3 regions of the Burkholderia cepacia complex sp. TUM26381 genome follow, and region 1 is predicted to be linked to each of the others. Evidence: predicted binding sites of a transcription regulator. Region 1 holds the regulator's gene; each other region holds the start of a gene.

What was found. The regulator HrcA, encoded in region 1, represses chaperone genes, less so after heat shock. The targets are predictions, from matches to a motif close to TTAGCACTCNNNNNNNNNGAGTGCTAA.
Region 2: ACWMMN_RS04155 (co-chaperone GroES) is a predicted target of HrcA. The motif match lies at 1,185-1,211, and genes of this name have one in related genera.
Region 3: rpoH (RNA polymerase sigma factor RpoH) is a predicted target of HrcA. The motif match lies at 1,371-1,397, and genes of this name have one in related genera.

Annotation. Positions count from the first base shown of each region.
Region 1 covers NZ_CM172006.1:735,988-738,254, reverse strand. The annotation lists gene hemH (ferrochelatase) at 1-148, opposite strand, end outside; gene hrcA (heat-inducible transcriptional repressor HrcA) at 284-1,306, opposite strand; gene ACWMMN_RS03495 (NAD kinase) at 1,438-2,267, shown strand, end outside.
Region 2 covers NZ_CM172006.1:885,118-887,384, reverse strand. The annotation lists gene groL (chaperonin GroEL) at 1-771, opposite strand, end outside; gene ACWMMN_RS04155 (co-chaperone GroES) at 818-1,111, opposite strand; gene ACWMMN_RS04150 (carbohydrate porin) at 1,792-2,267, shown strand, end outside.
Region 3 covers NZ_CM172006.1:3,177,939-3,180,205, forward strand. The annotation lists gene ACWMMN_RS14945 (nuclear transport factor 2 family protein) at 100-483, opposite strand; gene ACWMMN_RS14950 (acyloxyacyl hydrolase) at 529-1,098, opposite strand; gene rpoH (RNA polymerase sigma factor RpoH) at 1,461-2,267, shown strand, end outside.

The DNA.
Region 1 (2,267 bases):
CGACGACGCGCGGATCCGACAGGAATTCGGCGAGGTAGCGCCGCACCGCACGCGGCGTGGGCGCGTCGGGCGTGCCGAGATTGATCAGCAGCACACCGATGCGATGGGCAGCCGCGATGCTCGAAGGCGGCTCAAGATCGAAACGCATGGGCAAGAACGTGCTCGGGGCACGGGACCGGACGGCTCTCAATTATAGCGGGCCGCCCCGTGCCGTTCGGCCGACTGTCGGCGCGTGCGGCATTGCGACACGATGACGGGGCGGGATCAGGCTGCCGATTGCAGCCTATTGCTGGCTCAGCGTGAGCGACAGCAGGCGCGCGGTGATGTCGACGATCGGGATCACGCGGTTGTACGCCATGCGGGTCGGGCCGATCACGCCGAGCGTGCCGACGATCTGCCCGTTCACCTCGTAAGGCGCGGTGACGACGCTCATTTCCTCGATCGGCACGAGCGTCGATTCGCCGCCGATGAAGATCTGCACGCCCTGGGCGTGGCTCGACACGTCGAGCAGTTGCAGGAGGCCCGTCTTTTGGTCGAACACGTCGAACAGCTTGCGCAGCCGCGCCATGTCGGACGACAGATCCGCCACTTCGAGCAGGTTGCGCTCGCCGGAAATCAGCACGGTGTCCTCGGTGTCGGGCACCTCGGTACTGGCCGTCACGGCCGCGTGCATCAGCGTGGTCATGTCGCCGCGCAGCTGGTCGATCTCGTCGCGCAGGCGGCGGCGCACTTCGTCGAACGACAGGCCGGCGAAATGCGCGTTGATGTAATTGGACGCCTCGGTCAGCTGCGACGGCGAATAGTCGCGCGGCGTCGCGAGCATCCGGTTCTGCACGTCGCCCTCGGGCGTGACGATGATCAGCAGGATGCGCTTGTCGGACAGGCGCATGAACTCGATCTGCTTGAACACGTGGCTGCGGCGCGGCGTCAGCACGACGCCCGCGAACTGCGACAGGTTCGACAGCACGCTCGCGGCGGCCGCGACCACCCGCTGCTGCGGCTCGCCGGCCTGCAGCGTGTTCTGCACCTGCCGCGCGACGGCTTCGGCGTCGATCGGCGCCTCGACCGTCAGCATCGTGTCGACGAACAGCCGGTAGCCGCGCGGCGTCGGCACGCGGCCGGCCGACGTGTGCGGGCTCGACACGAGGCCGAGCTCCTCCAGGTCGGACATCACGTTGCGGATCGTCGCCGGGCTCAGCTCGAGCCCGGAATAACGGGACAACGTGCGCGATCCGACTGGCTGACCGTCGGCGATATACCGTTCGATCAGGGTTTTCAGGAGGGTTCGTGCGCGAGGATCTAGCATGGTGGAAAATTTTAGCGCAACCGCGCGACCGCGGCGAGTGGCGTCTCCCTCCGTTGCGCGGGCCGGCCCGATCCGGCCCCTTCGGCGCACAGCCGGTTCTTTTCGTCAACGAGCTATGGTGTAATGCCGGCATGAAAACCGGTAATCAGTTCAATACTGTCGCGCTCGTCGGCCGGAGCAACACGCCCGTCATCGCCGAGCCGCTCGCCACGCTGGCTGCCAGCATCGCGAAGCTCGGCTTCGAGGTCGTGTTCGAAGGCGATACCGCGCGCGAAATCGGCATCACCGGCTACCCGGCGCTCACCCCGGCCGAAATCGGGGCGCGAGCGGATGTGGCGGTGGTGCTCGGCGGCGACGGCACGATGCTCGGCATCGGCCGCCAGCTTGCGCCGTACCGGACACCGCTGATCGGGATCAACCACGGGCGGCTCGGCTTCATCACGGACATCGCCGCGGCCGACATGCACGCGCTCGTTCCCGTGATGCTGGCCGGCAAGTTCGAGCGCGAGGAGCGCGCGCTGCTCGAGGCGCGGATCATGCGCGACGGCGAACCGATCTACCACGCAATCGCGTTCAACGACGTCGTCGTGAACCGCAGCGGCTTCTCCGGGATGGTCGAGCTGCGCGCGTCGGTCGACGGCCGGTACATGTACAACCAGCGTTCGGACGGCCTGATCGTCGCGACGCCGACCGGCTCGACCGCCTACGCGCTGTCGTCGGCCGGCCCGATTCTTCACCCGCAGCTGGCGGGCATCGTGCTCGTGCCGATCGCGCCGCATGCGCTGTCGAACCGGCCGATCGTGCTGCCCGACGATTCGAAAATCGCGATCCAGATCGTCGGCGGGCGCGACGTCAACGTGAACTTCGACATGCAGTCGTTCACGTCGCTCGAACTGAACGACACGATCGAGGTGCGCCGCTCGAAGCACACGGTGCCGTTCCTGCACCCGGTCGGCTACAG
Region 2 (2,267 bases), 150 kb from region 1:
TTCGCCTTCGATGTCTTCAGCGATGATCAGCAGCGGACGGCCAGCCTTCGCGACTTGCTCGAGCACCGGCAGCAGATCGCGGATGTTCGACACCTTCTTGTCGTGCAGCAGCACGAACGGGTTGTCGAGAACGGCGACTTGCTTTTCCGGGTTGTTGATGAAGTACGGCGACAGGTAGCCGCGGTCGAATTGCATGCCTTCGACGACGTCGAGTTCGTCGGCCAGCGACTTGCCGTCTTCGACGGTGATGACGCCTTCCTTGCCGACCTTGTCCATCGCTTCAGCGATGCGATCGCCGATCGACGTGTCGCTGTTCGCCGAGATCGAGCCGACCTGTGCGATTTCCTTGTTCGTCGTGCACGGCTTGCTGATCTTCTTCAGCTCTTCGACAGCCGCTGCGACTGCCTTGTCGATGCCGCGCTTCAGGTCCATCGGGTTCATGCCCGATGCGACGTACTTCATGCCTTCGCGAACGATCGATTGCGCGAGGACGGTTGCCGTCGTCGTGCCGTCGCCTGCGTTGTCGCTGGTCTTGGAAGCCACTTCCTTGACCATTTGCGCGCCCATGTTCTGGAGCTTGTCCTTCAGCTCGATTTCCTTCGCGACCGACACACCGTCCTTGGTGACCGTCGGGCCGCCGAAGCTGCGCTCGAGCACCACGTTGCGGCCCTTCGGACCCAGCGTGACCTTGACTGCGTTGGCGAGAATGTTCACGCCTTCGACCATCTTCGAACGGGCGGAATCGCCGAATACGACGTCTTTAGCTGCCATCTTCTAACTCCTTGAATTCTTGGGAATATGTACCGTCGGAGGACGCTTACTTGGCGTTGACCACGGCCATGATGTCTTCTTCGCGCATGACCAGCAGTTCGTTGCCGTCGACCTTGACGGTCTGGCCTGCGTACTTGCCGAACAGGACGCGATCGCCGACCTTCACGTCGAGTGCGATCGGGGCGCCCTTGTCGTCACGCTTGCCCGGGCCGATGGCCAGGACTTCGCCCTGGTCCGGCTTTTCAGCAGCGGCGTCGGGGATGACGATGCCCGAGGCGGTCTTGGTTTCCTGATCCAGGCGCTTGACGATCACGCGATCGTGCAAAGGACGAAGGTTCATATTCACTCCTCTCTTGACTGAGATTGAAGAACGCTTAGGGAATCTGCCCGGCAAATCGCCCGGCAGAGAATTGTTAGCACTCTCGTGCAGCGAGTGCTAATTATATGGACGGGTTTTGACAAATTCAAGAAGGGGAGCCGGACGAATTTTCAACGCGGCGCGGCAGCGGGGAAAACACGCGAAAATTACAAAAAACCCTTTCACAACAAAACCCTTACCTACGCTACCCGGCCCGGAAGACGGGCCCGCGCAGCCCGCGAATCTCATCCAGCCCCGTTTGGACACCGGGTAAGCACGGAGTTCCTGCCCCCGCCGGCATCACGTCAAAAAACCTGCGCAGGCGCCGATTCCGTCCGCCGCAACGCGTCCGCTCCCCCGCCCGGCGACCGTCGCGCCCCCTTGCCCGGCGTTCCATCGCTCCGCACCGAAGCATTCATTTTCATTACGCCGATATTTACGTTTTTCCTCTTGAAAAACCCCCGTCGGACCCCACCCGTAAGCCCGCCCATTACATTCAGTAATTTAGATGCGAATCATTCTCGTTTACATTGACTTTCCCATTTGACACTCCTACGATGCGCCGCGTTGCGCTCTTCTTCATGCCCGGGCCGATCGGTGCCGAGCGTCGGGACAGCGACCAACAAGCAGGACTCCAAATCAATTAGAACCCGGGATTTGATATGAAGGTTGCATCGTTCCATGGAGACCGCATCCGCGCCCGGATGCGCCCCGCCGCCTGTGCGGCCGCGATCGCGTGCGCATCGTTCACGAGCAGCGCCGCATTCGCCGCCGCGCCGGTCGACGCGCAACCCGAAGCGCCCGAGGCCGATCTCGCGATCCAGGCGAAGCCGACCGACATGTGGACCGGCATCTGGACACGCCAGAGCCTGCTCGGCGACATGGGCGGCATCCGCCCGTGGCTCGGCAAGTACGGCGCGACGCTGCAGATCACCGAAACCAGCGAATACCTCGCGAACCTGCGCGGCGGCCTGAACCGCGGCGGCACGTACGACGGGCTGACGACGGCGACGCTGACGGTCGATACGCAAAAGGCGATCGGCCTGCCCGGCGGCACCTTCAACGTCAGCGCACTGCAGATCCACGGCAGCAACCTCAGCGCGCGGAATCTCGGCACGCTCAACACCGCAAGCGGCAT
Region 3 (2,267 bases), 1.1 Mb from region 1:
GACCGCCCGTGCGCCGCGCAATCCGCGCCGCACGGGCCAGCAAAAAGCGGCCCACAAGGCCGCTCGATTCGGGGACATGAAAAGGAGCGCGATGCGCGCTCATGTCTCGGTCGCGCACCGCGTCGCCTGCCACGCGAACAGGCTCCAGCGGCCCTGCTCGTGCGTGTGGACGGAGGTATAGGCAATCGGGAAGACCAGACCGCCGTTGTTCGTTTCCATCTCGATCAACGCGCGCCCCGTGACGACGCAGGTTTCGTCGCCGACGGGCAACACGTCCTGAGACTGGATTTCGATCTGGCGATAGCGGCGGCGGCCGGCGACGATGGCGTCGATGAACTGCTGCTTGGTTTCGCGTTTGCCATTGGTGTGGACGAAGAACACCTTGTCCGACAATAGCGCGTCGAGCGCCTCGCCGTCCCCGTCCACCATCGCCCGGAACCGATCGCGCTCGAGCGCGCGGATCGCATCGATCACCTTCGCCATCGCCTGACTCCTCGGCAACGCGCCCGCCGTGCGCGGGCGTACGGATCAGAAGTTGTACTGCACGTAGAACTGGTGGAAATTTATACCAGGATTCGGCTCTTTGATACCCGCGTTAGACACATGTTCAAAACGGTAGCCGACCTGATACTGTTGCCGTTGGCCGAACTGCACGCCGACGCCCGCAGTCGGTGCGAACTGGAACGCGGTCGACAGCGAAAAATTGTTCGAGATCGTAGGGTGTGTCAGAAGCCGGACACCACCGCCGGCCTCGATGAACGGGCGAATCTCCCCCGCGCTCCTGATGAAGCGGAACATCGGCGTCACGCCGAATTCGCCGATGCTGCTGTGGACGTTGCCGCCCGTGTGCCAGTACCCGACGTGCCCTTCGACGACAAACGCGAAGTGCCAGCCGCCGACCTGCCACCAGTTCCAGCCCGGATCCCACACGACGCCGAGATCGCCCTTGTCGATCCCGCGACGATCCGAAAACCCGCCGCCCGCCTGGATCCCCCATCGATCCGCAAACGCCGCACCCGATCCGCCCAGAAGTGACGCTGCCAACAATGCATGCAGCGCAAGCCGGCTGCGGGGCCGGCGATTCTTCTTATTGTTCATCTGACACTCCAACTTTTTGGGTTGAATGGAGCCTGCCGCAACGGCTTGGCCCGAGCGAACTGAATGTTATGGTAAAGGACTTTTCGGATCGGCATCACGAAGCGAAATGGCTTCCTTCCAAAACGACAAAAATCGAAATCGTCTACTGATTGTCATCAGAAACAACGGCTTACGGAACTTCGCGTCGCGCCTCCTGTCGCAGATTAGACTATCGACTCCACTTGATCGATAGAAAAACCGGGAACTCGGATGCCCCCGCCCGCTCTAAGGAATTAGCACTCGTCTTGCGGGAGTGCTAAGATGGCCCACGGAATCTCATTCGAGACCGGGGGTTTGTCCCTGATTCCAAAGGAGTTTTTTTAGTGAGCAACGCCCTGACCCTCCCGAATACCCTGAGCCCGACGCCGGCCAAGGCCGAATCGGCAGGCTCGCTGGCGCTCGCAGCCCAATCGATGTTGCCCGGCCAGCTCGGCAACATCGACGCGTATATCCAGGCCGTCAACCGCATCCCGCTGCTGACCGCCGAAGAGGAACGCCAGTACGCAACCGAATTCCGCGAAGGCAACAACCTCGACTCGGCGCGCCGCCTCGTGCTGTCGCACCTGCGTCTGGTCGTGTCGATCGCGCGCAACTATCTCGGCTACGGCCTGCCGCACGGCGACCTGATCCAGGAAGGCAACATCGGCCTGATGAAGGCCGTGAAGCGCTTCGATCCGGCGCAGAACGTGCGTCTCGTGTCGTATGCGATCCACTGGATCAAGGCCGAGATCCACGAGTACATCCTGCGCAACTGGCGCATGGTGAAGGTCGCGACGACGAAGGCGCAGCGCAAGCTGTTCTTCAACCTGCGCAGCCACAAGAAGTCCATGCAGGCGATGACGCCCGAGGAAATCGACGGCCTCGCGCAGGAACTCAACGTCAAGCGCGAAGACGTGACCGAGATGGAAACGCGCCTGTCGGGCGGCGACATCGCGCTCGAAGGGCAGGTGGAAGACGGCGAGGAGTCGTACGCGCCGATCGCCTACCTGGCCGACTCGCACAACGAGCCGACCGCCGTGCTCGCCGCGCGTCAGCGCGACTCGCTGCAGACGGACGGCATCGCGCAGGCACTCGAGGCGCTCGACGCCCGCAGCCGCCGCATCATCGAGGCACGCTGGCTGCACGTCGAC